DNA from 3 places in the Bacillus cihuensis genome. Region 1 is predicted to be linked to each of the others. Evidence: predicted binding sites of a transcription regulator. Region 1 holds the regulator's gene; each other region holds the start of a gene.
The links. The regulator LexA, encoded in region 1, represses DNA repair genes until DNA is damaged. The targets are predictions, from matches to a motif close to CGAACATATGTTCG.

Region 1 (10,643 bases):
TTTTGGCGATTTAATCCATCCACAAAGGTCAATTTTATCTCCTGATTGCATCCGGTACATACGCGAGAATTTATTAAGTAAGTATAACGCGGGGAAGTTTACTTAACTGTAGGTTAAAACCACTTCTGAGATCGCATTAAATAATTAGCAGAATAGACATAGAAAACTCTGGATAAGGGCGTGAAAAGCCCCTTATTCAGGGTTTTCTATGTTTTAGTATTGTAGGAAAATCACACAAAAAAAGCGAATTTTCAAGAAATTCTCCTTGTTTTTCTTTGTTCTCTACACTGATTAAGGTGGAGATAATTACAGCCCGATAAATATTGATACAATTATTTATTATCCGTTCAGATATATGGGGGGAGTATGTTAATCGGCTATATGTTAGGGTGGGTAAACTTACAGGGAAATTACTAATACAAATTATTTTCGAGTATGGTTTTTATGTAGTTATGCTTTAATAAAATTAACCTCAGGCTGTTTAAAAGTCTTATTTAAATATAAAGATTGGAGGGTTCCTGACAGCCTTCCTTATCTTTTTTTATGGTATTGGGAAGATCAAATATTGTGCTAGCTATTTTGGAATTCGTTAACCCTTAATCTGGAGTAATCGAGGAAGTACATGATTAAAAAGGATTAAGAAAAAAATCTAGAAAATAGTACAGGATATTTATTTCTCTAATCATAAAATAATTTTGAGGTGATAAGCATGGTAAAAAAAATAAAGATTGACCCAGGACACGGTGGAAAAGACCCAGGTGGGGTAGCTAATGACCTGCAAGAAAAAAACATCGTTCTAGATATTTCAAAAGAAATGAAAAGGTATCTTGACGAAGAATATACAGATCATAAAACCACTCTTACGCGTTTTACTGATGTCTTTATAGCATTTTCCGAACGCGCTAATATTGCCAACAGAACCAATGCTGATGTATTTATCTCAATTCATGTTAACGCTGGTGGAGGCACTGGTTACGAGTCTTATATATACACCAAGGCAAGTGCTAATTCTGAGAAATTACAAACTCTAGTTAATGCAGAGGCACTTGAAACGGCTAAAAAATACGGGCTAAGAGCACATGGTGATGATAAGAAACGAGGGAATTTAGCAGTTGTTCGAGAAACAAATATGCCAGCAGTCTTAACTGAGATTGCATTTATTGACTCCAAAGACGCTGAATTGTTAAAGAATAGAGATTTCATTAAAGATATGGCATCAGCTTATGCGCGAGGTGTAGCGAAATATTTGGATTTACCAGTTAAAAAAACGACAGTGCCGAAAGAGGAACCAAAAGTGGTAGAAACAGATATAAATAAAGTGAGCAATTGGGCGCAATCTTCATGGGATGAGGCTGTAGCAAACGGCTATTTTGACGGTACAAGACCGGGAGCTTCAATCACAAGGGAAGAAGTAGCGGTAGTAGTAAATCGTTTACGGAGTATCTTGCTTAAATTAATTTCTGAAAACTCAGGTGACATAAAGGCTCTTGAAGTGAAGTTGCATGAAATTGAAAAACAAGATCAGTAATGATTAAAATCTTCTTAAGTGAGTTACCCATATTTTTAAAAGGAAGTCAGCTTTAATCTTATTTAAATAGGAAGGGCAAAGGTTATAATCATTTTCAGAACATTAATAGTTATATTTGTAGCTTTATAACAAAGTCCGATAATTGATAAAAAAGATTGCTAATTTGTAATAAAGTTTGATTAAAATCCTGTATTATTTAAACAGGATTTTTCTTTTTATGTTCTTGCCGATGTTGAAAACTTCAATATGTTACTCCGTTAAAGGGCTGGATTGTTGAATATCACTTAGAAAGAAATGAAACGAAATTGTTAGAATAAAAAATGGAGATTGTGAAGGATATGTACTTAAACGAATGGGAAAGGTTAGATACTAAGGATTCTTTAAGTAAGCGATATTTTGTATACATAGTACATCGCAAAAGCTATCTTTCCCTTAATGAAAAGATAGCTTTATCCTTATCATACTTCCTTGGAAAACATAATCATATCTATCCTCATTTTTTTGTTATACCTTTACACGATGAAAAGGAAAAAACAGCAAGTGATAACCAAATAAAACTAAAGGAGATCCATTGGATCAAAGTGATTGTATTTTCAAATATAAATACCCCGAGGAGAAAAGTAATAGTTGGAGTAATATACTGAAAAAATCCGATTGTTGTTAAAGACATTCTTTTTGAACCTTCTGTGAACCATAAAAGAGGTAAAACAGTAAGGATACCTGCACTAATTAATAATAATGATAAATGAATGTCTGAACCAAAATACATTTTATTATTGCGTTGAATAAACACTAAAAAAAGCAATGCAAAAGGGATGACCATGATTGTTTCTATACACATTCCGACTAGTGTATCGGTCTTGATATACTTTTTCGTTAATCCATAAATCCCAGAAGTCATAGCTAAAGAGATTGCAACCCAGGGAATTTTACCATATTCATAAGTAATAACCAATACTCCTAAAAAAGCCATTATCATCGATATAAGAGTGCCTGTTCGTATATTATCTTTTACTATAAGGACGCCTAAAACCATACTAACGATAGGCGTAATATAAAGTCCTAAACTTGCCTCCATGATATAACCGAAGTTAACTGCCCAAATAAAAATTAGCCAATTTGCACTTATCGCAAGAGATGCTACAAAGATATAAGAGAATTGTTTGAAGTTTACTTTAAATTCTTTAAACAGCTTAAAGAAAGCCCGACGCTTTTTAGTCTGACATGCCATAATAATAACCACAAAGATAAATCCCCACAGAATTCGGTGAGCTAAGATTTCCATTGAGGAGACGGTATCCAGGGCGTTCCAGTATAATGCTAGAAACCCCCAGAGCAAGTAAGATAAGGAGATATAGATATAACCCATTATTTTCTCTGAATGACGGTGCACATAATCTTTTTCTTTAGCTGATGGATTCCATACTGGCATAGCTTTCACCTTTCAGTAATGAACTATTTATAAATATCGCAACGAATATTTTTATACTTCTACAGGATCTTTAGGTCCGTTAAGTTCTAATTGATAAAAAGCTAAGTCAAGCCATCTATTGAATTTGAAACCTGCCTTTTCTATTGTGCCTGAATAAACAAAGCCAAAGTTTTTATGCATAGCAATACTTTTTTCATTTGCTGCATCAATGCCAGCAATTAAGGTCTTATACTCTCTTTCATTGGCAATAGCGATTAATTCTTTCATTAAAGAAGTGCCAATTCCTTTTCTTCTGTATTCCTTATCTAGGTAAACAGAATGTTCAATTGAATATTTATAAGCTGGCCACACCCTAAAAGGACCGAATGTCGCAAATCCAACCACTTTATTATCTTGTTCGCAAACTAGTATTGGATAATCTTCATCCCTCTTTTGTTGATACCAAATTTGTCTACTTTCAAGCGTTTGGGGTTTATAGTCGTATACAGCCGTAGTATAAAGAATGGCATCATTATATATATCTAAAATATCCATTAAATCTTTTGAAGTTGCTTCCCTTATCATTTTTTTCTTCCTTTCATATTAAATTTGTTTTTCTTCATTTATTTTAGAATTCTTCATGTATAACGTAAAATTGAACTTTTTAACCACCTGCTATAGACTAAAGTTATGGCAAAGCAGGCAGCAGGAAAAAACAAGGGACGGTGAGGACATGACTCTTCAGCAATTTCGTTATATAGTGGAGATTGCCAAGCATAATTCTATCAGTAAAGCTGCAACCGCACTTTACGTGACACAACCCAGTATCAGCAAAGCAGTGCGTGATCTGGAAGCTGAGTTAGGAATTAAGATTCTAGATAGAACGAACAAAGGGGTAGTCTTTACAAAAGATGGCACAGAATTATTATTTTACGCTAAAATGCTTCTGGAACAAACGGAGTCTGTCGCCCATCATTTTCATAAAGAGAAAAAAAAAGACTTAACAAAGTTTTCTATTTCATCTCAACATTATGGCTTTGCTATAGAGGCTGTTGCGAATCTAATGAATTATTTTGCTGATCGGAAATATGAGTTGGCAATTCGGGAAGGTAAGACAACCGATGTGATTGATGACGTGTATTCAAGTAGAAGTATTCTTGGAATTTTATCTCTGACCGATTTAAACAAGCATTTTTTTGAGCGTTACTTCACCTCAAAATTACTAACGTTTACTCCCCTTGCTTCATTGAAACAGCACGTCTTTCTACGAAAAGAGCACCCTTTGGCTCATCTCGAATGCATTACATTGGAGCAATTAAGGGACTATCCTTATCTGACTTATCAGCAGGATGACATGTTGTTACATTTTGCGGAAGAAGCCCTCAATGTAGACAATATCAGGAAATTAGTATATCTCAAGGATAGAGGGGCCATGAATAATCTCCTGTCAAATACAGATAGCTACAATTTAGGAACAGGCTGTATCGTGAATAATTACATGAACCCGAATATTATCTCTATTCCATTGGAAGGTGGCAATCTGATTCAAGTGGGCTTGGTGAAACGAAACGATGTTTTTTTGCCAGAAGAAGTTCTGGTATATATTGATTTTATAAAATTAGCTTTAGAAAAATCTATGCCTAATGATCTTATAAAGTAAGTGTCCAGGTCTTGCTGCATCTAAAACCAACTTATTTGAGGATAAAGCTTGGAGGGATTACTGATTACGAAGTAAAAGATAATCAACTTATTGTGAAAGTAAGCGCTCAAATTTCTCTAGCCAGTTATATTGGTGAAATTGTAATAGTTTATGAATATGGTGATAATAGTTTCAAGCCAAATCAATTGAATTAAAAGGGTGATTTACTTCAATAACGATCTTCAACAATCGGGCTCTTTAATGAAGTAATGAAAAAGTCCAATTTCTCAATAAATTTACGGAGAAGTTGGGCTTTTTAGTATTGGAATTTCCTTATCGTTGTAATTCGCATTTTTCTTACGGTACCCCATATTAGAATCATTTTCACTACTCCGTTAACGGGCGCTTTAATGGCATAAGGATCACTAAAATTATGAAAAAACGATACTTCACATCCATAATGGTATTTTACTATGACGTATTCGTTTGTTGTAATTCTAGGGCGTGTACTGGAAACATTTATCCTAATGAGGGATGGTTCCTTGCATGTCTCTTTATTTAGTGGGCCAGTAGTTATTAGCCTACGTTCTAAGAAAGTTCTAAATGATTTTTTTGGTATTTACTATGAAAAAGGTTATAAATTAATATCCACCTTATGAAAAAAAAGACATGGAGAATCCATGTCGGTAGTGCTCTTTATTTAATATCCCCAATATTGTTGATCATAAGGAAAGTAAGGGGTTTGTTGGTGTTGCTCCATATTTTGTGCTTGCTGATGAAAATAATAAGGTGTATTTTCCTTTTGTCTGCTGCAGTCCTTGTATGGCCCAATATATGTTGTTGGTTTAACTGGTGAAATTACTCGTTTCCATTGATTCTCATCGAGACAATAGGTATTTGACATGATATTTGCAGGAGTGAATTTTAAGATGTCAGAACCTAAAATTACTTCTGGAGTAGGTGCATCAAAAATTGCTAAGAGATGAGTGTTATCAACTGTAGCTACTTCATAGTGCCACCAACCTTGTGGAACGTTCGCCACTTGTCCAGGTGTAATAGGATAATGGAGAATTTCTTTAGTATATGGGTTCAGAATTGATACTGTAGCAGCACCAGAAATACAATAGACTAACTCTGCTGCATTTTGGTGATAATGCGGTTCCACAATATTATTTACACTAAGAAAAATGTCTAACAGAGACACATTCTCTAATGAATTCAACTGTTTAATACCTAATACGTTAATATAGTTTTTATTATCTTTTTTATATAAGGGACTTCTATTCACGTCAAAAGTATATTGAGTTGTTGGTGATGTATAATCTATATTTCCAACCATAACATAGTTTCACCTCTTATTATTAACTATAGGCATGTTATGTAAAAGCAATAATAAGGTTCGTATCAATTAAAAAATTCCAGTATTTTACTAATAAAGCTGATATACAAATAATATAATTTAAAAACAAGGGGGGATAGAATGTTTGAACAGGACGAAAGGTTGATTTCTGAAAGTATTGATCGTTTAGAAAGTAATGAGCTGTTGATTGTAAGTCAAAAAGAGGAATATATCAAACTTTTAGAGCTACAAGAACAAAAATTTCTCGAAAGAGCTGAAAAGGTAAAGCCAATCATTTCATACCTAAAAAAACATCATTATTCTTTTTATAATAAAAAGTTCGATTGCCGTTCGTATAAAGGCCCAATTATCGGTCGAAATGAAAATGAGGTGTACATTTACGAAGGGGAATGGTCATTAGTTACTTCAAAAAATCTACAAACAGGGAAAAAAGACTCGATGATGATTAAGACCTTTTTAGATGAAAATTCATTTAAGGATGCGATGGATGCTTTATTAGAAACGGCATTTCTGCAAGAGAATGAATTAACAATTGATCAAAAGAAAATAGAGAATGCAAACAAAGATCTCAATAGTGTATTTGGGTAAATCTGAATAAAGAATCTTTATAGATTTGTAGATTCAACATGGCGAAGGGATCACCACTTATTAACTATTTTAACTGTCAAGAAACTCTTGACAGTTCTTTTCATCTTCAATGCAATCTCCTCCCTATAATATAAAGAATATTAATATTATTTATGTCCAATTTTTTTGGTAAAAAGAAGCCGTTGTCTAAAAGCAAATGCTTTTGGACAGCCACTAAATTTTACTTTGTAATCTTTACTCTCTAGTACTACTATCCCATCGAACATTGCCACCCAATGATTCATTTGTAATGCGTAATGGAACCATAGTTGAGCCATTGGTTATTCCGCAGGTTTTGATAAATCAAACGAAGTAGTATTACCATTTGATTTAATATTAGCTTTTCTATTGCCGATATTTAAAAAATCGTTTTTGCACTTTAGATCCAGTAACTTTTTTAGTGCTACTTTCAAATTGTACAGTAACATCTAATGCCTCAAAGATTGGTCATTGGAATGGGTGTTGTGCCGTTATTATGTAGGCACTTAAATTATAGCTTTGTTTTCCACAATTAAGATAAACGCTAGCGCTAACAGTTGCAGGTTTAGATGTGCTAGGTTTAGATAGTGTTTTTGATGAACCAAGTCCATTGGTAATTACTCTCCGAAACTTAACCTCCATTTTACAATTAGTCCATCTGTAATGCCCTCCATTACTATCGGTACGCCCTGGATGAGCATCTACTTTAGGAACTTGTGTAGTTACAAGGACTAACGGAAGTAGTCCAATAGAAAGTTTTTTCATATAATATACCACTTATCAAAACATCGATTATATAAAAATAATCCTATGAATAGATATATCGATATATTATGGGTGATCTAATATCGAAAAATCTAAACTTCTTAGATTTTTTGTCGCTACATCGTTAGCTGTTGTTTCATGAGGAGTTTCCACATCATCTTTAGCATTCACTTAAAATGAATATTTTACAAATTTAAGAAGTGATTAATTATCTGTAATAATTCCAAGAAACGGTTCATATGAATGATCTAAGTGAGGTTGTCCAAAAAGACAGGGAAATCTCATGTAAATAGCTTTATTAATACGTGGCTTTATATAGGGAACAAATTGCATCCAATTTCTTCTTAATGTTATTTATTTACATGCGCTGTAGGGAGTACTCAAGATAAGTTGTTATAAAAAAATAAACCTCCTGTAATAAACAGGAGGAAAAAACATTAATGGATTTGGCGGTAAAGTCCAATTACTCTTCCAAGAATTGATACGTTCCCAAGAATGATTGGTTCCATATTGGAGTTTTCGGGCTGTAAACGGATGAAATCTTTTTCTTTAAAAAAGCGTTTTACCGTTGCTTCATCATCCTCAGTCATAGCAACAACAATATCACCATTATTCGCTGTACTTTGTTGCTTCACAATAACATAGTCGCCATCATGGATTCCAGCTTCAATCATACTATCGCCCATAATTTCGAGCATGAAGACATGTTCGTCATGTGTTGCCATCGATTCTGGAAGTGGGAAATACTCCTCAATGTTTTCAATTGCAGTAATTGGTAGACCAGCTGTTACCTTTCCGAGTAAAGGCACATTGATGACGTTGTTTTTTGGTATATTGTGCGTTTCAGATGGATCTAGTATTTCAATGGCACGAGGTTTGGTAGGATCGCGACGAATAAGACCTTTACTTTCTAATCTTGATAAATGACCGTGAACTGTCGAGCTTGAAGCTAAACCAACAGCTTCTCCAATCTCTCTCACTGAAGGTGGATAGCCTTTAGTACGAACTTCGTCTTTAATAAAATCCAATATATCATTTTGCCTTTTTGAAAGCTTAGACATACTTTCACCCCTTCTCTCTTATTCTTGTTTTTATTATATCACGCGAAAAAAAAAGATACAAACATAAGTTCGAATAATGTTGACTAAAAACAGATGTTCGGTATATACTGAGATTAACAAATTGCGAACAGGCATTCGATTTTGGAGGGAATAACGATGAAAAAACTATTAAAAAGTTATACTTATACACTTTCACTAGCAGTAATCGTGTTTATTTTTTCTTTATTTTTCTCAATGAATAAAAATTATGATAACCTTGACAAATATATCTCTATTACAGTAGATCATGGTGATACTCTATGGAAAATGGCTGAAGTATACAAAACAGAAGATTTATCGAGAGATGAGTTCATAGACTGGATTATTACTCATAATGAAATATCTGCAAATTCACTTGTACCAGGAGATTCTATTATTATACCAGTAACTAAAACAAATCTAAGTTTAGCAAGTAAGCAATAAGAAAGTTGGAAATAAATGAGAGCAATTATATACTGCCGTGTTAGTACAGAAAAAGAATCACAAGAAACATCTTTAGTCAGACAGGAAGAAGAGTTGAGAAAACTAGCAAGTAAATCAGAATTTGAAATTGTTTCTGTTATTAAAGAACAAGCAAGCGGTTACGAACTTAATCGTGATGGCATTTTTGAAATGTTAGATATCTTAAAAAAGAAGCAGGCTGACGTTCTATTAATTCAAGATGAAACGAGGCTTGGTCGTGGAAACGCGAAAATTGCCCTTTTTCATGTAATTATTAAGGAAGGTGTAAAAATTTATTCTTTATCACATGATGGGGAAATTGAACTATCTGATTCAGATTCGATGGTCATTAATATTGTCGGAATTGTTGAGGAGTACCAGCGGAAGTTACATAATATTAAAATTAAACGTGGTATGCAGCGGGCAGTTGAAAATGGATTTCGACCACAAAAAAATCTGGCCAATCAAGGAATGAGTGGTGGAAGAGAAAGAAAAGAAGTTCCAATTGAAGAAATAGTAAAACTTCGAAACAACGGACTTACATTTGCAGAAATTGCAGCAACTTTACGAGGATTTGGTTATCAAGTTTCAAAAGCAACAATAAATCGAAGATATTTAGAATACAAAGCTGTAAAAGAAGATTAATCAAGAGCAGAGAACTTGTATTTTCGCTTTTTTTTTTATAACATGACACTATTAAAAGTAAAAGGGAGCGAAAATATGTTATCGAAAGAAAAGTTAGCTCGTATAAATGAACTGGCTAAGAAGGCCAAGTCCAGCTCATTGACAGTGGAAGAAGCGAAAGAACAATCTAAGCTGAGAAGTGAGTACTTAGAAACGTTTCGGAAATCTATGTCAAATACGATCGAGCATTTGACAATTATTGACCCAGAAGGAAACGATGTTACACCTGAAAAGCTTAAAAGTATTAAAGATTCAAAAAATCGTTTACATTAATAGATGAAATAAAAAGAATATCGGTTTCGATATTCTTTTTTTGTTTGAAGAATGAGCGGATTATTGAAGGAAGACAGGGCACTTTAATAAAGTATCTGAATTATTGTTGTTTTTATCAAAATGACACTATAATATAGTAAGGGTATACATAAAGGAAGGATGGTTTTATGTTAAACAAAACTGATGCACTTTCAATCAATACAATTCGTACACTGTCAATTGATGCTATTGAAAAAGCGAATTCTGGACACCCTGGAATGCCGATGGGCGCTGCTCCGATGGCTTACACTCTTTGGACCCAGTTTATGAATCACAATCCGAAAAATCCAACTTGGTTTAATAGAGACCGTTTTGTTCTTTCAGCTGGACATGGATCGATGCTATTGTATAGTCTTTTGCATTTATCAGGCTATGATTTATCAATGGATGATATTAAAAATTTCCGCCAATGGGGTAGCAAAACACCAGGTCATCCTGAATATGGACATACTGCAGGGGTAGATGCAACAACTGGGCCTCTAGGCCAAGGTATTGCAATGGCAGTAGGTATGGCTATGGCTGAACGTCATTTAGCAGGAACATATAATCGTGGCTCATATAATGTAGTAGATCATTATACATATGGTATTTGTGGAGACGGGGATTTAATGGAAGGTGTGTCTTCAGAGGCCGCTTCGTTAGCTGCTCACCTTAAGCTTGGTAGAATGGTCGTTTTATATGATTCAAATGACATTTCACTTGATGGGGATTTGGACAAATCTTTTAGTGAAAGTGTTGAAGGTCGTTTTAAGGCATACGGCTGGCAGTATATACGTGTTGAAGATGGAAATGATTTG
Region 2 (10,643 bases), on a different contig from region 1:
AATCGTTACATTATTTTCATTTAATATTAGCAACTCTTTATTACTATCAGAATCGTTAATTTGAACAACTGTTAGCTTGTCATTTTTACTTGAAGTTTTTTCATTTCCCTTCTTGTAACAATTACCATTGTATGTAATAGAGTTGATATTCTTATTAAAAGTTAATACATAAGGAATAGTCTCTTTTAAATCTACTATCCCTTCCTCTACTGCTTCTCTTATGTCATGATCCTCTAATGAATAAATAAATTTTGTATCCTCATACTTTTCTTGTAATTCCTCTTGATTTCTGCTTACAAGATCTAATTGTTCTAACATAATTTTTGTTTTTTTCTTAATATCGCTATAATCATCTCCTGATCTATCAACAGTGAACTCTAATTTTGTATACTTATTATCTTCTTGAATAAACGACCCTTGAATTTGTACAATATCTGATAATAAATGAGTTGACATAAAACCAGTTCCAAATTTGCCTATTTTCTTTTCTTCTGAACTTTGCTTTGAGGAAATTTGTGTGATTAAATCTAATAAATTTTCATACGAAAATGGCAGTCCATTATGACTAAATATGATTTGATTATTAGAGTAATCTATTTTTATATCTATTTTCTTACCTTTAGGTGTACAGTCTGATGCATTTTGAATAAGTTCCCATATCCATCTACGTCTAATAGTCTTTTTTTCTTTTTCTGAAGACTCTCTTATCTTTTTCAATTCATCCCAAATTGTATTAGAACTCGCATCTAAAACTTTATTTAATAAAACCTCTTCATTAGACATAGTAATAATCAATCCTCTTTTTCTCTGTATTCTTCTTAATTTCCAAGTATTCCTTCATCAATATTTTTAGATTTTAAAAATTTTAGTTTATGTGTCAAAACTTTATACATTCTTTTAATATGCCTATGCGACTTCTACAACTAATTTTGCCTCTTCGTTTAAATTAGATAGCTATCTCTTTTTATCCAAATTACTTTGATTTTCACCATGGATAATCGCAGAGCGATAATCATAAATTGACTTCATATTTTTACAAACCTCTAATTTTGTCTCTCCCAAAGAAGAATACTGTAATAAAAATGCAGCCCTAAATGATAATTTATGAGTTAATTCTCCCTTTTCACTATACTTAATATAGATTCTAATCCAAGCTCAAGATAATAACTTAGAAGTAGATTTAAAAACATAATGCCAATTCCCTTGCTTTATCTTAAATTAGTTAAATTGTAACATATTTTACAAATTTCCTTATTTCACTTATTCAAGGAAATGTCCCTTTAATGGAATAACTTATTATCACTTAACAGGTTCTTAATCCACAAGAATACCGAAATCCCTTCTTTATAGAGATAGGGAATTCGGGTTCATCTTTTTTCAAAACAGTTCAACTTTATTTCAAAGCCACATTTTCTACTTGTGCAAAGTTTCTATATGAATTGTTCGAAAAAGTAAAGGATGAACATTCAAATAAAGATCGCCCCCAATAAAAAAGGACCTAAAAACAAGAGTAATCTCGTTTTTAGGTCTTTTCTAAGTTCGTACTGTTCACCATTAAGAAAAATTTTTACTAAATGTATTACATAATCGTTGATCCATTCTTCACAGACTCATTCTTTTTATATTTCATCATCTAAATCATCTTCTTTGATGAAATATTCTTGATACTCACTACTATCTTTAATAAACTCACTTAAATATTCCATGACATCCACAGCATCTGTTACATGTGTTTCCTTCGGATTTTCTTCTGCTAATACTTCATATATTTCAGTCAACTCATCTGGTAATTCAACACCTTCATTACGTGCTGTGTAATATAGAGCTTTAAAGATAATATCAGCTTGTATAATGGAAATTGGTTTCATCATCTATATACATCCTCTATGTCATATTTTTTCTACAGTCTATTTCGTATTTAAAAGATCTTCTTGTTATAGATAAATTCAACATTTCATTCAACTTTCATAGATTTATTAAATTCATCTGCTAAGTTAGCGTTAAAAAATCTGACTGCCTCAATAAAATAGTGAATTCGATTTTCAAACTCTTTTACGTCCCCGAAATCACTTCTTTCTTTAGCTATGTTTAGCCATTCTAAATCCTTACTGAACTGTTTTCTTATTTCATCATCGGATAGAATAGTATCTCTCTCATAATCTTTAACAGGCTTGTAGGTTTCATCGTTTTTCACTCCAAATGCTTGCCTAATTATTGCGATTTGCACCATTACCTTCAAACTCTGCGCTCTTGTTAATAAAACTTGAGTATCTAAATCAATTACTTTTTCCATTAACTTTTTATTTCTCACTTTTATTTCCCCCTGTATAAAATTAGAAATTTATCAATTCTTATCACACAATTTTTGTCTGTTTAGGTTAATAAAAGTTGGAATATAGCCCCTAATAAATTGCAGGTTTCAGAGCTATTACACTTCTTGTTAAGACAATTAAAGTTGGAAACAACAAGTCTGAGTTTAAAAGGACTTGTTGGTTGTTATAATAGTTAGTTTTAGAAATAAAGTTGGAAACACGAAAGCAAATTTTCATTACATAAATTTTAGAAATCTTGATAAATCAGCTTTCTAAAATACGTGTTTCCAACTTATTTATTCCTTTTCCAACTTTATTTGTACGTTTCCAACTTTATTTGTTCTCTACACTTTTATCAGTCGTTTTAAACGAGCTTACGTACCTTGCCTAATGGCAAAATGACCTTTACCGAAACTTCCCTTTTAGTACGAGTTTTCGTGATAATAGTATGTTCTGTCTTTTCTTCAGTAGTAACATTAGTTACGATTTCCATTCCCTGAACAGCATGGAGAGTATCACCTTCCCCTATTATCCCATTCACAGCTCCTGACGCCAGAAGCAGAGCCATCTGGCCTTGTGCGATGTTAATGATAGGTTCTCCTCCAATTACAAGCTGTTTGGGCTTCGTACGCTCTTTAAAGGCCTGGAACCCCTTATTTGCTCGAATCATATCAATAAAATCATTTTTATTTTCAATTTTCGAATAAAATGTAGGGATTTCTAGGTGAGTTTCAGGAACTTCCCACTTTTTATGCCCTATAAAAATATTTATAGGTGTTACTTTTGACTGAACAAAGCTCTCATTATCTAATTGTTGCAGGAATTCTAGTAAACTGGTATTTACCTTCTTGTGCTGGGAACTTTTCTTTCTACCTATAAAAATACACTGCTTAAAGTCCTCATAGTCCTCGTCCGAAAACTTAGCTATTCCTATGTCTTCAAAATGAGTAGCTAAAAAACGAGATATCCTAGTATCAGCAAAGCGGTAAGAAGGAATAATATAGACCATTAACCCACCAGGAACAAGATACTTTGTATTTCTAACTAACTCTGTATATTCTTTTCGGTCAGAACCTTCATCATCTCCAATTCCAATCATTGTGTGATCATATGGAGGGTTGAGGAAGACCATGCCATAAACGTTATGAGAAATAACCATACTTTCAATTGGTGCCTGAATGACTCGGTCCAATACAGTTGAAGCAGTCGCTGCTCTTCGCTTATCTAATTCAACCCCGTATGTCTTAATAGGAAAATCAGACGCTTCAGCAAGTTGTTTAAGGATTTTACCTTCCCCACAAGTTGGATCGAAGACCGCCGTTTCTCCTACAAACGAAATTAGAGATGATAGATAGACACCTTGTTGTTCAGGAGTAGCATAGAAACCCGAGAGAAGCTTATTGCCGATGTGACTCATACTAACACCCCGCTTTTACGAATATCTATTCCTAAAACCGTACCTTCATAAGTAGAGTCCACTAAACCGATATGATTTGCTAACCATTGCTGCTGGTCTGTAGTTAAAGAGATAGGTTCTCCCATATCATTAACTCCAGAAGCAAACAAGTCTCCATATAGAGGTTCAATCGACATATCATCAATAAGGTATAAATTGATATTTGAAGGGTGAGCGGAAGCTTCACGTACCCAGAGATTAATATTTTCAGGTAAAGGAATAGGTTTAACATCTTGCTTCACAAAATTCTGATGTTTAAATGAAGAATCCTCTTTCCAATACCTATATGGTGTCTTCACTAAGACTTTAATTTCTCTATTTGTCATGGTTATACTCCTAATACTGTTATAGTTTTTTATAAAAAAGAGTATCTACGAATATGTAGATACTCTTTATTCTTAAATTTTATTTTCACGAATTACACAGTCTGCGATATTCAGAAGGGTAAACTATCATCATCTATATCAATGGTTCTTCCACTATTTGCGAAAGGATCATCATCTGCAGGTGCGTATTTGTAGTCTTGATAATTGTTACTCCGCTGATTTGGATTATTTTGGCCATTAGAATTACTTCTACGACTGTTATTTGAGGTACCTTCATTATTATCCACTGAAGAATCGTTACGAGATTCAAGGAATTGAACACTTTCAGCAACGACTTCAGTAACATAGACACGTTTCCCCTCATTATTTTCATAATTACGAGTCTGAATTCTACCAGTTACTCCTACTAGACTACCTTTTTGGCAGTATCTGTCTACATTTTCTGCCGATTTTCTCCAAACGACAATCGGAATAAAATCAGTTTCTCTTTCGCCTTGTTGATTTAAAAACGGTCTGTTTACAGCAAGTGTAAAGTTAGCTACAGGTACTCCACTTGGATTATAATGTAAATCAGGTTTCTTTGTTAAGCGGCCTACCAGATTGGAACAATTCATCAGAATAATGTACCTCCATGACTCAACCACCCAAAAGGTGTGGATTTATGAGCGTTATGTGAAAAATGAATGTATCAGTCCTCGTTTAATTCAAAGAAATAATCGAAAAACCGTTTAAATACAGACTGTTTCGGTCCACTGGCTACTCCAGCAGCTCCAAAAGACCAAACTCGGTCTCCAGCCATCCTCCACATAACACGCTCGTCATTGAAAGTTTTTACCATACTTTTCACAATTTGAACTGCTTCTTCTCTAGCTTCACCTTTTGTTACAGCATTAAGACTGTAGATACGACGATTGCCATCAGGAGTACGAATCTCCATCCGGACCTTTCTACAATCAGTTGAACCTCCAAATACCTCACGATTAATACGAGCCATTGTTGTTTCTGTCCGTTCAGACAAAATCGCTAATTTACTCATTTACTTAACACCCTTCCCAATAGTTTTTCCTTATCTTTAAATGCAAAAAAGCCCTTGGGAGATTGATTAAATGAATGAAAAGTACATTCATATACACAATCAGCCCAAAGGCTTAAATTAATAGTTACCACCGCAGATACCAATAAGTATCGCAAACTAAACATAGAAAAATAAGAATAACAATATTATAACATATTTAATCTAAATATATTTATTTTTTAGCAACTTAGTAAAATTTTAGATTTTTACTGGTGAATTCACTGTAGGTTTGGAATAAATTTTGAATAAAAAGAGGTAACAAACCTTTATTTGATAAAAAATAAAAAGTCTCCATTTTGATAAAATCTTTGATCAAAATGGAGTTTCCTTTTTAAATTAAGCACGATTTTAATAAAGTTTGGCTTGATTCTTCAAAGCTTGAAATTAGTATTTAAATTGTGTAATTAATTTCTGTAATTCTTCAGCCATAGAAGAGAGAGACCTTGAAGATGAAGAAATTTCCTCCATTGAAGCTAATTGTTCTTCGGTAGAAGCGGCAACTTCTTCTGAAGTTGAAGCATTTATCTTCGCAATTTTGGCTAGTTCATTACTGATCGCTGTGACTTCTTGCACTGCTGCTGACATTTGTTGAGCACTTGCTGAAACTTCCTCCATTTGAGGAGTAATCTCTTTTGAACTCTTAACGATAATATTAAATTTTTCGATTGCATCATTCGCTACTTTTACGCCAGCCTCAACATCTTTTGTAACCCGAATCATAATTTGAACTGAATTTTGTGTATCCTTTTGAATTCCCTGTACTATTTCATGTATTTCTTTTGCTGAATGCTGGGATTGTTCTGCAAGCTTACGTACTTCATCCGCAACTACAGCAAAACCTTTTCCGTGTTCTCCAGCCCTTGCCGCTTCAATAGCAGCATTTAAAGCAAGTAGATTGGTTTGATCTGCTATACCAGTAATCGCATCCAAAATAGAACTTACCTGTTTTGACCGTTCATATAAGGTTTTTATCACTTCATCTGATTCCATAACGGAACTATGTATTGCTTTCATTTGATTTACTGTATTTGTAACCGACCTTCCTCCTTCTTCAGCTTGGATAGATGTCTGGTGCACAAGTTCAGATACCTTCATAGAACTATCAGCAATTTGGGATACACCTTCTGAAACTTCATTAAATGACTGAGCATTTTTTCCCACGCTATGCATTTGATTCTCAGCGTTACTTGCAATCTCTTGGATGGAAGTGGCTACCTGTCCAGTAGCCGCACTTGTTTGTTCTGCACTTGCAGACAATTCTTCAGCAGAAGATGCAACTTGTTCCGCACTCTCTTCTACTTTTTGAACTAAAGCTTTAAGACTTTCTTGCATTTCATTAAAAGCAGACCCTAATTGTCCAATTTCATCATTGGATTGTACTTTAATTTCTTGGGTCAAATCTCCAAGACTAATGGTAATGGCCTGTTCTTTTAATTTATTAATAGGTCGAATGATAGCTCTTATGATAATGAATATGATAATTGCTCCAATAATCATCGCAATCACTATGACTTCTAACGTTTTTTGGAATATTGGAGCGGCTGCATTAGATATTTCTGCAGAAACTGCAGTACCTCCTATTTTCCAACCAGTTGTTTCATTTGTAACAAAACTCATTGATTTCTTTTCGCCTTCTAATTCATAATCAAACTGTCCTTTTTTTTGATTATACATTTCATTGTAAAAGTCTTCACTCGCATCACTTCCAGGCTTGTTAGTAGGATGAGCGATGTACTTTTTATTTTTATCTAAAAGAAGTACGTATCCTTGTTCACCTATTTTCACCTTTTTTGCTATTTCTTGAATATTATTTATGCTAATATCAAGACCTATAACTCCCAAACCGTCTTTTGTTGTTTGTGATATAGTTATTACCATTTCATTTGTGTCAGCAGAGATATAGGGTTCTGATATTATGGATTTCCCCTTATTTTTGAATGCTTCTTTATACCAATCTCTTTCTCTTGGATCAAAGCCAGCAGGAAGTGGTACTTTAGGGACTTGTGTCAATGAACCAGTCTGGGTTCCTATATAAATACTTGTAGCTTCTGGATGCAGTTGGACATACTGATCAAATTGTTTCCGTAATTCTATGTCACTACCTTCATTAGACATCTCAGATGTTACAGCCTGGGAAAAGCTATTTATATCATGTAATTTAGGTTGAATAGTATCATCGACCGATGTATTTAATAAGTCAATACTTCCGCCAATTCCATCCATTATTTCACTTTCAATTGCATCTTTTGCTGTTATATAAGAAAGTATCCCAATACTAATTGAGGGAATGATTAGTATGAAGGAGAAAGCAAGAATTAATTTAGCTCTTATAGTTTTTTTATTTCCAAAAATCCTTATCATATAAATTGACCTCTTCCAAGTGTTCTCTTCTTTGGTGTTTTACACAAAACTAAATTATGTTTTATAACCTTTAGCATAAAAAAATTTAATAGTTTGTAATATGGTCGCCTTATTCCTTTTACATACTTCTTCCCCTTTAAAATTATTTTATAAATCAGATTGCATTATATAAACAGTCGGTTCTCAACTTACTAGTCATCAAAAAAAGAGGTTTTCTAGATAAAATTGTTAAAAAACCTTTCATTTACTAATTGAGGACTTTAGAACCAATTGCTAAATTAGCATAAAACACGGTTAAATAAAAAACAATAACAAAATGTACCAAATTATAGAATATTCTGGTTGTTTAAAGTGAATAATTTCTTAGCAAGTTATATATTTCAACTTTTTTAGAACTACATTCACATTGAATTTATAGAAATTGTGGCGTATGATTAGAACAAATGTTCTTAAAGTGAGAGGGGTATAAATGGCTATTATAGATCGTGGAGTACATAAGAAGTGGCAGCCTGCTTTTATGACTCCTGAACTTTTGCAAGCTTTTGAAGGTGCAGATAGGGAGTATTATGCCGAAGTTAAACCTGAACTTGATGAACAACAATTCGAGTATATGAACCAGGTCATATGTCAGAGTATGAAACAAACGTCATTGGTTGCTATAACGTATTTTAGAGATCAAAGAAAGTATATCACGGTTGGACTAATTCAATATTTTAATGAAATAAGTAAAACCATAAAAATTTTAACCCCACTAGAGAAAATTGATTCGGTAATGTTAGAAGATATTCTAGATATTAAATTTCAGGACGCTTGACTAAGTGATTGTGTGCATAGAAAAAGAGCTCAAAATTATGCTTGAGCTCAATTCTTTCCTAAATATCTATTCTTTTTTATCATAAATGAATAAAATGGTAAAATTTAATAATAGAATTGTGAATAATTTTAAGCATGCCTTTTAAGACTTGATTGGATCTTTTTGCGTTGCTGAATCCCTAAAATCCGTTCTTCAGTATCCAGTTGCATAACCATAAAATCCAAACGAATATCTACAACCTTACGGTAATCCTGTATGACTTTATTAGGCACAGCACCGGACAATATTAAATCGTCTAATTTTGAAACACTTATTTTTCCGTATTGAAGTATGGTATCCTCAAACCCTTCATTATAAAGCTTTTCAATGTCCCATAGCGTTTTATTCTCTATTTTAGATAAACTACCAAAACTAGTTAATATCTTATTCTTTTCATTAAAGGCTGAACAAGTTATTGCATAGTTTTTTAAATTATCATACTTTTCTTCCAATGATTTAAGCGTGCTACTTGAGTCTTTTATTTCCTCAAGAAGCTGCTCTGTAGTTTGACCCCCAAAGAGGTAGTCCGTTGTTTGATTATAAATCTTCCCTATTTTATTAAAAAAAGGCTTAACGTAATAGGTTTTAGGAAAAGTATATTTAAGGCTATTAAAAGGCAAATCCTTGTCCTCTTCCTTGATTCCGCTCAATTGTATTAAAGGGAAAATAACATCAGGACGTACATAACAAAGAAGTTCCTGTATTAATCCTTTATGGTCTGTTTCATAGACCTTAACTGGGACAAACTTTGCTAACATATTGATATCTTTAAATTCATGACGTTTACCTTCGTAATGTGAAAACTGCTCTCTTAAATGCTTTTTAGCTTGTTTAAGAAACGATGTATTCTGCTTCAATAAATTATATTCAGAAGAAGTTATAAATACTTCGAGCTTCTCTGAAGGTAATAATTCCTTTTCAACTTTCATTATGCAGTCACCGCCGTTTCTTCTAAGAAAGAAAAGAGGTCGTAGTGATCTGGTCGAAATACTTCAGCAACTTCTTCAATATTATTCATTACATTCTTAATAGATGAGCACGTCAATTTCCTATTTCGAATTTGTAAGTTAAATTCCCCAGAAGGTAATAGGACAACTCCAATACCTTTATGTTCATAAATTCCATATAAACTTCCACGTGAGAAACCATTTTTCTCAGCAAGACGTACTAAGCTATTTTGAGACTCTTCACTCTCACCGGTATACTCAACTCCAGTAATAGTTGGAGAGAATTGTCCAATTGATAGATCAAACAAATACTGAAATGCTTCTGGATTTCCACAAAAAAAGATACGGTATCCATGACTTTCTCTTCCCTCACTCGTAAATGGTTGAATCCTAAATTCCACATTTTCATTTTTCCATACTACACCATTTTTTTTTGTCCACACAAAACGAAGCGGGAGGAATAAAGGCAATAAAGTAGCAGGTTTCTCTTTGACAAAGCATGTCACTCGAAACATACCTCAACGCCTCCTTTCGTTGTTAACCTCATACAATCTTGTACGAGTTCATTAACACGCCCTCCTGTTTTCTGAAATAATTGGTTATACCGATTTGGCATAACTACACACCCTTTCCCAAAGAATTTTGACCTTTTTCTGAATAAAAACACAAAAAAGCCTTTGGGTAGTTTGGTCACATAGCAAAAAATATGCTACGAATCTCAAAAACCCAAAGGCTTTAATTATAGTTCTCACCGCAAAATCACAAAGATTTGCAAAGAAATTAAACGAAAAAGGTATGATATAATTTTAACAAAAAAAAATGCTATACACAATAATACAGGATTACTTTTCCATTCACTAATAAAATCAATATTTTTAATTATTTATGGAAGAAGAACAGCTTGTCTGGATCTTCTGTTGATAATGATAATAGTTTCGTAAATTCTTCCTTTGTAATAGAATAGTAAACTACATCATCAGGAAGTGAGTTATACTTTCTCGGCAATTCTCCAATAGGAAAAACCTTACTATGTGCAAAAATGGGATTAACCTTTTTTCTCACAGAGTCCCCTAATCTTTGATATTGAATGATTGTGAGGTCCACAAAGAAAAACATTGTACCTTCTTCATCTCTTAAATTTTTTATCCGAGAATATGAGTAATCATTTGTTGTATAATGCAACATTTCAAATTCACTCCCTCGGTTAATAAAAAAGTTTGTCATTGATCATATTCCACTACTTTCCCTATGATAAGGATATCCTAATAAAAACAAAAGTAACTTTATAAATTATTTGGTTAATAGTAGGCTGT
Region 3 (10,643 bases), on a different contig from region 1:
ATTTTGTGAATGGTGACTAGGAGGAGCCGTGTGCGTAAATAGCGCAAGCACGGTTCTGTGAGGGGGGAGGAACACAATCTACCGCAAGGTAGAGAGGTTCCCTTCTACTCGACTAGTGAAAAAAAAGACAGTCTTTTTGACGATCCTTTTTTGGTGAGATTAACACAAATACATTTTTGTAAAGTGCCTGCTACTTATTTATAGAGTTATTATTGCTCTCATCATGATTTTTGGAAGCTGTTTTGTCATCGACTTCAGCCCCCTCTACAATCTGGTTACCAATAGCACCGCCTGAAACACCGCCTATTACAGTACCAATTAGTCCAAATTGAGCACCTATCATAGCACCCGCAACGGCTCCATTAAGAGTTCCTGCTGTTGCTGCTTCACCAAAGTCACTCGTACCTTGATTAGCATTACTACCAGCTCGATTGTTGCCACTTTCTTCTACATTTCCACCAAAGTTATTGCGTTCGTTACTCTGATTCATCTATTCACTTCCTTGTTTATTAATGGGGAATATGCTAATGATGAAAGCACACCATCCTAAACATATACTACCCAGCTGAAGTAGTTTTACTCACTATATGTTGGTTCAAGATATGGTTGTTTTATCGGCAGCCATTTTTTCTTGTTCAACTAACGGGTGCTTAGTTAAGTAAGAATTAAGAAATCGTTATCATGTTTCAGTTCTTCCATTAAAGTGCCATTTAAGAATCTCAAGCAAAATTGAATAATTATTGTAATGCTAGTGTGGTGTTTGTGAAATTTTGGCGAAAAGAGGGTCTCAAAAGTCTATCTGAACGATACCAAACTTTACGTCACATTTAATTTGAACCGCCGTATACCGAATGGTACGTACGATGATGTGAGAGGTCGGGGGTTAGTCACCCCTCTCCTACTCGATTGATTAAATTCACAAATCTCATTCGAAAGATTTGGAAAGGAGGGCGGGGCGCTCGTCACGTTGGGTGTTTGCACCAAACCTAAAGAAACGGTCATATTTTTACTCCAAATCCCGATTTTAAGGATTGTCCAAGGCACGTTTCAGAAAATTTTGTTACACCATAGTATTCCACGGACGGTACTCATACGTAAGAAAAGGAGAGCAATCACAGTGATCAGCTCTCCTTTTTAGTATTTTGTGAGGGAAAAATCAATACTATTAGCAACTAGATAAAGTGGATGGTGAATGAGAAGTCTTTGAATAGGAGTTAAATGATGATTGGCTACAGTCATTCGAGGTTTTTAACGAGTGTTTTCATATCCAGAAAAGTTGATAGATTTTTATAGAAGAAACTAGTTAAAAAAGGGCATCCGCTTAGGAAGAGGCAGATGCTTTTTCAACGAAGTAATTCCTTCTACGTAATGAAAAGGAGGTATTTCTACGGTGAAAAGGTGAATTCATTACGAAAAATCCTTTACTATTTCATGAATTTTTTCAGGTTTCAAAAAGGAGGAGATTGATTCTTCGGTTTGAAGGGTAAGTGAAGCACCAGCAAGACCTAATTGGCAAGCACTAAAAAGCGATTCTTCGTTTAATATTCCATAGATTGCACATGAAGCAAATGCTTCCCCCGCCCCTGTGACATCAACAACATCCGTTTTAAAAGGAGGCAAGTGTCCAGATTCCTCAGTAGAAAAATAATAGCCCCCCTGATTACCAAGTGTGATAATAATTTTTTTGACGCCACGCTGGCTAATTATTTCACAAGCTAATTGACAATCCTCGATTGAGTCGATTTTTATGTCAGCAAGTATTTCTGCCTCTTCTCGGTTAGGTAGAATCATTTCTACACCGTCAAGACGTAATGGAAGTTTTCGTGCTTTGGCTGTTGATACCGGATCAATGTACATCGGAATGTTTTCATCACGGCAGCGATTAATTAAATAATCGAGGCATTTCTTAGGGATATTCATATCCAAAAAAACAGCTTGAGCGGAAACAATATAGGACCATTTTTCCTCAAACATGGATGTTGTCATTTTTTCATAAATATTCATATCAGCCATAGAGACAATACTTTCACCATTTATATCTAATAAGGTGGTAAAAGTCCCTGTTCGTTCTGTTGGTAACACCCATACTTGACTAACATCGACTCCTTGACTTTTCGTTTCATTCAGTATCCAATTACCTTCTTTGTCATCCCCTACGCAAGTCATAAGAGTAGTGCTACAACCAAGTCGACTTAAATTCCCGGCAAAGTTGCGTGCTACACCACCACAAGTTTCAGTAATTTTTACTGGATTAGATGAATATAAACGCACCTCCTGATTTGATCGTGCTTTCCGGTCTGTGTTTGCCCCTCCGATACAGACGATCGACGATTCTTCTTGGAGAATATAGGCACGTCCCTTGATTTCCCCGCGTCTTGTCAGGTTAGCGATATAATTGGCGACTGCAGGTCGTGATAAACCAACTTTACTTGATAATTCTTGCTGTGAAATGTAAGGATTCATTTTTATGTAATGTAAAATTTGTTTCTCTTTATCCATAGCACAACCTCCCCCCCTTATTGAACTTTAGTTTATTATATAAACAAATGTTTGTAAATGTGTATTTGCAAATAGAGTAATAATAATTTTACCTTCTGCCTGTTTACACAGATTGAAGAAAGTTTTACAGACAAATGATAGGTTAAACTATAATAACCAAAAAAAAGAGATTGTAAATACGTCTATCTTTGAATTATATTGAAGACTATGATTTTTTGAAGGTTTTCTAAAAATCATAGTCATAATTGAGCGGATAATAAACATGTAGGAGGAAATATAATGATGAAAACGTATTTGTACCCTTTGTTGGTCGTTATAGCAGCTAGTAGTTATGGTGTCGTTTCAACGATCATAAAACTAGCCATGCGCAGTGGTTTTTCAGTTTCTGAAGCAGTGACAAGTCAATTCTTCTTTGGTTTTTGTATCGCGGTGTTTATTTTCATTGTTACAAATCGAACAAAATTAAGCTTTAATGGGATTAAAATTCTGATCTTTGCTGGTGTTTTTACAGGGTTGACTAATATTTTATATGGTCGTTCTTTGAACTATTTACCTGCTTCTTTGGCCGTTGTACTGTTGTTTCAATTTACATGGATCGGCATGTTGATTTCTTGTATAACCAAACGCCAATTTCCCAGTCGAATTGAAACGATATCTTTACTAATCTTGGTCATTGGGACGATACCAGCGGCTGGTTTAATAGATGTTGATGTATCTCAAATACCTTTTCAAGGATGGTTATGGGGGTTAGCAGCAGCACTTTGTTATTCCTTATTTTTATTTGTTAACGGGAAGGCCACAACAAATATGAATACCTCTAATCGTTTAGTATTGGTTTCATTCTTTGCTTTGATGATGTCCGTTGTTTTTCAATCACCGGAAGTGATTTGGAATGGCACTTTGTTTAGCGGGGGACTTTGGATGTATGGGTTGGCATTAGGGTTATTTGGGATGATTATTCCGGTATACTTATTCACGATTGCAATTCCTAAAGTTGGATTAGGTATGTCATCCATATTGGGTGCTATTGAATTGCCAATCGCTGTTATGGTGTCCGTCATCTTGTTAAGTGAACATGTTACTACACTGCAAATAGTTGGGATTGTAACCATTCTTCTCGGAATGACCTTACCAACAATGCTTAATAGTAATATATTGTTAATTAAAACCAAAGTTAAGCAACATTAGTACTAAGTAAAACTTACATGGTGTTGAATTTAAAAAAACATATTAGTAGGTGTTTGCATTTCCGTTATACGAAATAAAAACCACACTGATAAGTTGGCATTTTCAACATCATGTCATTGCTAATAAAAATATTATTTTAAGATGATTGACAATTTGAAAAGTAAGCGTATACTAAACACATGTTGGTTATGAAAACAATTGTTTTTTGATGTTTCAACCGACAAGTTGGCATCTTTAAACCATGTCATTGTTAATAAAAATATCATTTAAAAGATGATTGACAATTTGAAAAGTAAGCGTATACTAAACACATGTTGGTTATGCAAACAATTGTTTTGGAGAAGAGAGGTGTAAAAATGGCTATTGATATTAATGAAAATGAAGAGATGATTTTAGGTATGATTCGAGAAAATCCATTTATCTCTCAACAGGAGTTATCAGAAATTTTAGGTTTATCAAAATCATCGATTGCTAATATTATCTCTGGATTAATCAAGAAAGAGTATGTCTTTGGCAAGGCTTATGTTTTGAATGAAACAGCTCCTATTGTTTGCATAGGTGGAGCTAACGTGGATAGGAAATTCTATACCAAAAGTAAAATAACGAATGAAACGTCTAATCCAGTGAAGTCTTCTAGATCAGTTGGAGGAGTCGCGAGAAATATTGCTGAAAACTTAGGTAGATTAGGTGAGGATGTAACATTAATTTCAGCAAGTGGACATGATTCAGAGTGGCAAGAAATTTATGATTTATCATCTCCTTTCATGAATTTAGAACATGTTTATCAAGGTGACAATTTGACGACAGGATCTTATACAGCCGTTTTAGATATGAAGGGGGATTTATCCATTGCATTAGCAGACATGGACGTTTTTGAGAATATTACCCCTGAGTTGTTAATCAAAAATACTAATATACTAAAAAAAGCAAAATGTATCGTAACGGATTTAAATTGCCCAAGTGAAACGATTGATTTTCTGTGCTTTTTCGCATCGAAACATGATATTCCATTAGTCATTATTCCTGTTTCATCTCCAAAAATGGATAGGCTTCCAAAATCTTTGAATGCAGTAAGTTGGCTTATCGTAAATAAAGATGAAACAGAAACGTTTATGAATATTAATATCAGTGATGAAGAAAGTTGGAAAAACTCAGTTGAAAAATGGCTTGAGTTAGGTGTCAAAAATGTGATTGTAACGAATGGCTCAAAAGGTGTCATGACAGGTAGTCAAAATGGAGAGGTTCATTATTTTCCAGCTATCGAAACACCGATGGTTGTTGATGTAACAGGTGCAGGCGATTCATTTTGTTCAGCTGTAATTTATTCCTGGCTACAGAAAAAGGAAATCGATTACATCGTCAAATCTGGCTTGGTCAATGCCCATAAAACGATTATGTCAAAGTATACAGTTAGACAAGAATTATCAAAAAAACAATTTATCTTAGATATGGAGGCAATTTAAATGAAAAACTATATTGAATTATCACAAGAGGTACAACAAGCAAAAGCAGAAGGAAAAGCAATCGTTGCATTAGAGTCTACTATTATTTCTCACGGTATGCCGTATCCACAAAACGTAAAAATGGCTCGTGAAGTTGAACAAATTGTTCGTGATAACGGTGCTGTTCCAGCAACTATTGCCATCATTGATGGAAAAATTAAAATTGGTTTAACAGATGAGGAATTAGAATTATTCGGTAAAAGTTCAGGTGTTGCTAAAGTATCAAGACGTGACTTAGCTCATATTGTTGCTACAAAACAACTTGGTGCTACGACTGTTGCAACAACAATGATTTGCGCAGATTTAGCAGACATCAAAATCTTCGTAACTGGTGGTATTGGTGGAGTTCATAAAGGTGCAGAAACGACGATGGACATCTCTGCTGACCTTGATGAATTAGCTCAAACGGATGTAGCTGTCATTTGTGCTGGAGCTAAATCAATCCTAGATTTAGGACTTACTCTTGAATACCTTGAAACAAAAGGGGTTCCTGTAATTGGATATGAAACAGAAGTTTTACCAGCATTCTACACAAGAAGTAGTGAACATAAATTAAATATCTCTACGGATTCAATCGACGTAATTGCAGAAACATTAAAAACGAAATGGGAATTAAACCTTAATGGTGGAGCAGTAATCGCTAACCCAATTCCTAAAGAACATGCTATGGATGAAGACTATATCAATGGAATAATTGCTCAAGCAATCAAAGAAGCAGAAGAAAACAATATTATTGGTAAAGATAGTACACCATTCTTGCTTGGAAAAATAAAAGATTTAACGAATGGTACAAGCCTTGTGGCCAATATTGAATTAGTAAAACACAATGCTAAAGTAGGAAGCCAAATTGCAGTTAGTTTCAATAACCAAACTAAATAAATAATAAACAGAGTTCGTCATTAGTTTAGACTTAACTTCTATAAAGTTAGCTGTCTTAGATTCTTATTAGCAACTAAACTTTATAGAAGTTGTTTTTCTTAAACTATGAAAACGCTACCATAAAAAGGGAGTGAAACATATGAAATTTATTTTCTTACTTACAGGACTTTTACTTGTTTTTGTTGTTGGTTTTTTAGTAAGTAACAATAGAAAACAAATAAAGTATAAACGTATTCTGATCATGTTGGCTGTGCAAATTATTTCCGTGTACTTCATGATGCATACGAGTATTGGGTTAATTGCGATTACTAAAGTAGGCGGGTTCTTTGAGAAATTAATGAAAATCGCTAATTCAGGAATCGAATTTGTATTTGGAAATTTGGTGAATGAAGGTGGATTTACATTTTTCCTTTCCGTGTTATTACCGCTTGTTTTCATATCCGTATTAATAGGGATACTAAATTATATAAAAGTATTACCGTTCGTGATCAAATATATCGGCTTGTTTTTAAGTAAAATAACAGGAATGGGTAAACTAGAAAGCTATTTTGCTGTATCTACAGCTGCACTTGGACAACCAGAAGTGTTCTTAACGATTATTAAACAAATTCCGCTTCTATCTCCAAAAAGACTTTATACGATTTGTACGTCAGCAATGAGTGCAATCAGTATGGCGATGGTTGGGTCTTATATGACCATGTTAGAGCCTAAATATGTGGTAACGGCAGTAGTATTGAATATTTTTAGTGCACTCATCATTGCTAATATTATTAATCCATATGATTTAGCTGATGATGAAGATTTAATTCAAATTGAAGAAAAAGAAAGACTTCCATTCTTCCAAATGATTGGTGAAAGTGTAATGGATGGCTTTAAAATTGTTATTATTGTTGCTGCTATGCTACTAGGATTTATTTCCTTGATGGAATTGATTAATGTTGTCTTTGTAGGCGTATTTCATGTTTCTTTCCAGACAGTTATTGGCCATATTTTTGCACCAATTGCTTTCTTAATGGGTGTTCCATGGGCAGATGCTGTACAAGCAGGTGGAATTATGGCGACAAAACTAATTACGAATGAATTTGTTGCCATGTTAAATTTCGGCGATATTTCCAGCCATCTTTCTAATAAAACGATTGCTATTGTATCTGTTTATTTAGTTAGTTTTGCAAACTTTGGGACTGTCGGTATTGTAGCTGGTTCAATCAAGTCAATCAGTGAAAAACAAGGGAATTATGTTGCAAAATATTCTTTAAAATTATTGTTAGGTGCGACATTAGCATCTGTCATTTCAGGAACAATAATAGGTATTGTAATGTAAACATATAAACTAGGAGTGAATGATGATGACGACAAGAAAAATTATTATGGATTGTGATCCAGGACATGATGACGCAATTGCGATTATTTTAGCAGCAGCAAGACCAGAATTGGAAATTTTGGCGATTACAACTGTTTCCGGAAATGCAGAGATTGAAAAAACGACGATGAATGCATTAAAAGTTTGTGATTTAGTTTCACGACCGGATGTTGTGGTTTCAAAAGGGGCAAGCGAACCATTGATTCGAATCAGAGAAACCGCACCTGGTATTCATGGCGATTCAGGTTTAGACGGTCCAGAATTGCCCGAACCTTCTCGTAGTTGGAGTGAGGAGCATGGAGTTGATACGATCATAAGACTGGTAAAAGAATCAAAAGTGCCTGTTACTATCCTTCCAACAGGACCATTAACAAATATTGCTCTAGCTTTAACAAAAGCACCAGAAATTAAGGATAATATAGAAGAAATTGTTCTTATGGGTGGAGGAACATTTGGTAACTGGACACCAACGGCTGAATTTAATATTTGGGCGGATCCAGAAGCTGCCAAAAAAGTATTTGATAGTGGGCTTCCAATCGTCGTTATGGGGCTAGATATCACGCATCAAGCTTTGGCAACAAAAGAAGTAATCGATCAAGTGAATCAAATTGATAATAATGTAGCAAAAATAGTAGGTGAATTATTGGTATTTTTTGCCTCTACTTATAAAGAGATGTTTGATTTTGATGGGGCACCTGTACACGATGTATTAACTGTAGCTTATTGTGTTGCACCAGAATTGTTTAAGACGAAAGATGTAAACGTTACCGTGGAAACGAAAGGTGAGTTTACTGCAGGAACCACATTAGTTGATCTACACGGAGTCACTGGTAGAGAAGTGAATGCTAAATTTGGATTAGAACTTGATGTAGAAGGTTTTTGGAAACTAATGATTGAAGCGCTTAAAAAATACTAAGGAACACGGGGACAGGCACCTCGTCCCGATTTTTTAGGATTGATACCAGATGTGTTTTTCGAAAATTTTGTTACTCAAAATATTCCAAGAATAATAATATTTATATGTAAGGGAGAGCGGTCATAGTGATCAGCTCTCCTTTTTAGTATTTTGTAAGGTTTAACCAATACTACTAATATAGTAGTCGTTAAACCTTACCGAAATCCCCAATTATCATTTTAGGCGAGAAGACACTCACTTCAATTTTATGCAGGGCAACACTCTAAATAAGTGGAAATGAATCGCCTTTTTCGGATTGGATGATAAGGGTGTTGTTTATAAGGACAGATTTGTTAAGACGGTTAGGGGTATGTGCACTCAACAATACATCAATTCCTTTAACTTAAGAGGCAATCTTGACTTCAATAGGGAATCCTAAGTGTGAAAGAACCACTATGAGATTGACTTTATCACACTACATAACTTATCAATTTGCGAAGGCAACTCCTCATTCCCAAGTGTAAAGTTGATGCCAAAGGAGAAGTGGAGGCATTGTCTTATCTACAATATGACAAGCAATCCCAATCACGCCGATTTTCAAGCCTGCTCTCTCGATTACAGTATGTGTTGGGAAAACAGGATGTTTGCTACCCTCAGCGTAACAGTTATTCGCCAACAATGGGTAATCAAGTAATGTTGATAGTTTTTTAAAATGGTTTGGACTATAGGTAAACTCCCAGTGAGCAGTCATACCGTCGATCCCCATCGGTTTAGGATAAGGATAAGGGACTCACCCATGGTTGCAATAGCTGATAAGTTCCGTGAAAAGTGTCACTATTATCTAAGAACAGTACCCCACCAAAATTCTCTGCCCGAGCTTTATTAAAAGAGGCAATTCGAGCATATCCACCGACATTTCTAAAGAGGGCCTCACCTTTACCTTCAAGGAACATCTCAGGATGAAGATCCAAGTAAGCGTGAGTGTCGTTCATCTGTAAAATGGTCAAATGATTTATTCCACTTATAAATAACCTTCCTTCATAATTAATAAAACGTTTTGGTGTGATCCATCCTCTACAAGACGTCCATTGATTATTATTCCCGTTTAAGACGTATTTATTAGGGAAGTAGGCGTCTCTATACCGCCTATATCTCAGTAAAAGTTATGCCAGGATATCCAGCCAGATTTTGACGCTCGTACTTAATATAAGTAAGTTTACATAATACTCCTTATCGGAATTTGCAAAGAGGGAATCCAATAATGACAGAAATATAGCTACCTATTATATTCTCTAGCTTTACAAGTGACAGACACACCGAACGTATGTTATGTTTAGGGAGAAATACTACATACTTTTTAGAATAAAGGACGAGGTGTTTGAACGATGAACAAAACGGATCTAGTGAATGCTGTGGCAACACAAGCAGAACTAACAAAAGAAGACGCTAAAAAAGCAGTGGATGCATGGATTGAAACGATCTCTACTACGCTTGCTAAAGAGGAAAAGATCCAATTAGTTGGATTTGGAACATTTGAAGTGCGCGACCGGGCAGCTCGTACAGGTAGAAACCCACAAACAGGAGAAGAAATACAAATTGCAGCTTCCAAAGTTCCTGCTTTTAAACCAGGTAAGGAATTAAAAGAAGCTGTTAAATAGCATGAATAGCTCGTTATGATAGTGTAAAAATACTCTGGGGATGAGTACTCTCCAGAGTATTTTCTATTTAAATAAGTATCATTTCTGTTTTTTTCAATAGATATGAATTTGAAAAAAGTTTAATCATCTTCAAGATGAACATGGTAATCAATTTTCATACATATTACCTACTTTTATCCATTTTAGGTTTCTAACCATAGCATCTTTAGACCAATCAGCGGGCATTTCTTGATCTGTAATAACACAATCAATTGATGAGAATGACCCTATATCAAAAAGAGCTTTCTGATTAATTTTGGAAGAATCAGTTACAACATAAACACTTCTTGATCTTTTCATCATAATAGTAGATGCAGTTGCTTCATCAATATCGAAATCACATATTCCATCTTTGCTTATTCCTCCACATGAAATAAACGCTTTATCAAAATAAAAGTGTTCTAATAAATGATTGGTTAATGGTCCACTGATTGAACGTTGCAGTGGATTAGTTGTTCCTCCAAGGACGATTACTTTGCCATCAAATAGTTGGTTTTCTAATCGATTATTTAAGATTTCGGCTGCTGCTAATGAGTTGGTCACAATCGTGATATTTTTTACATTTTTAATTGAACTCGCAATATGTAAGGTTGTTGATCCAACATCTAGTGCAACTGTTTCTC

Region 2: the regulator LexA is predicted to act here: its motif matches at 7,967-7,980, upstream of V179_RS0125135 (YolD-like family protein).
Region 3: the regulator LexA is predicted to act here: its motif matches at 2,540-2,553, upstream of V179_RS0125775 (carbohydrate kinase).

What each region holds. Positions count from the first base shown of each region.
Region 1 is NZ_KI632495.1:69,188-79,830, forward strand. Features, by position in the region: gene V179_RS0106055 (hypothetical protein) at 1-106, shown strand, start outside; gene V179_RS27185 (N-acetylmuramoyl-L-alanine amidase family protein) at 710-1,528, shown strand; gene rarD (EamA family transporter RarD) at 2,022-2,960, opposite strand; gene V179_RS0106070 (GNAT family N-acetyltransferase) at 3,012-3,524, opposite strand; gene V179_RS0106075 (LysR family transcriptional regulator) at 3,673-4,599, shown strand; gene V179_RS0106085 (cupin domain-containing protein) at 5,279-5,917, opposite strand; gene V179_RS0106090 (hypothetical protein) at 6,059-6,526, shown strand; gene V179_RS32305 (hypothetical protein) at 6,761-6,832, opposite strand; gene V179_RS0106105 (YHYH domain-containing protein) at 7,013-7,309, opposite strand; gene lexA (transcriptional repressor LexA) at 7,747-8,370, opposite strand; gene yneA (cell division suppressor protein YneA) at 8,527-8,832, shown strand; gene V179_RS0106120 (YneB family resolvase-like protein) at 8,848-9,495, shown strand; gene V179_RS0106125 (DUF896 domain-containing protein) at 9,571-9,807, shown strand; gene tkt (transketolase) at 9,975-10,643, shown strand, end outside.
Region 2 is NZ_KI632500.1:19,962-30,604, forward strand. Features, by position in the region: gene V179_RS0125095 (ATP-binding protein) at 1-783, opposite strand, end outside; gene V179_RS0125100 (hypothetical protein) at 1,620-1,871, opposite strand; gene V179_RS0125105 (hypothetical protein) at 1,955-2,311, opposite strand; gene V179_RS28730 (DUF6094 domain-containing protein) at 2,677-3,729, opposite strand; gene V179_RS0125115 (hypothetical protein) at 3,726-4,094, opposite strand; gene ssb (single-stranded DNA-binding protein) at 4,205-4,711, opposite strand; gene V179_RS0125125 (DUF6018 family natural product bioysynthesis protein) at 4,783-5,130, opposite strand; gene V179_RS0125130 (methyl-accepting chemotaxis protein) at 5,554-7,530, opposite strand; gene V179_RS0125135 (YolD-like family protein) at 8,000-8,344, shown strand; gene V179_RS0125140 (hypothetical protein) at 8,473-9,312, opposite strand; gene V179_RS0125145 (hypothetical protein) at 9,312-9,845, opposite strand; gene V179_RS0125155 (hypothetical protein) at 10,210-10,515, opposite strand.
Region 3 is NZ_KI632501.1:13,416-24,058, forward strand. Features, by position in the region: gene V179_RS31875 (hypothetical protein) at 191-490, opposite strand; gene V179_RS0125775 (carbohydrate kinase) at 1,408-2,499, opposite strand; gene V179_RS0125780 (EamA family transporter) at 2,779-3,687, shown strand; gene V179_RS0125785 (carbohydrate kinase) at 4,056-5,150, shown strand; gene V179_RS0125790 (pseudouridine-5'-phosphate glycosidase) at 5,151-6,068, shown strand; gene V179_RS0125795 (NupC/NupG family nucleoside CNT transporter) at 6,208-7,389, shown strand; gene V179_RS0125800 (nucleoside hydrolase) at 7,415-8,344, shown strand; gene V179_RS29405 (metallophosphoesterase family protein) at 8,832-9,074, opposite strand; gene V179_RS0125815 (HU family DNA-binding protein) at 9,709-9,981, shown strand; gene V179_RS0125820 (DeoR/GlpR family DNA-binding transcription regulator) at 10,129-10,643, opposite strand, start outside.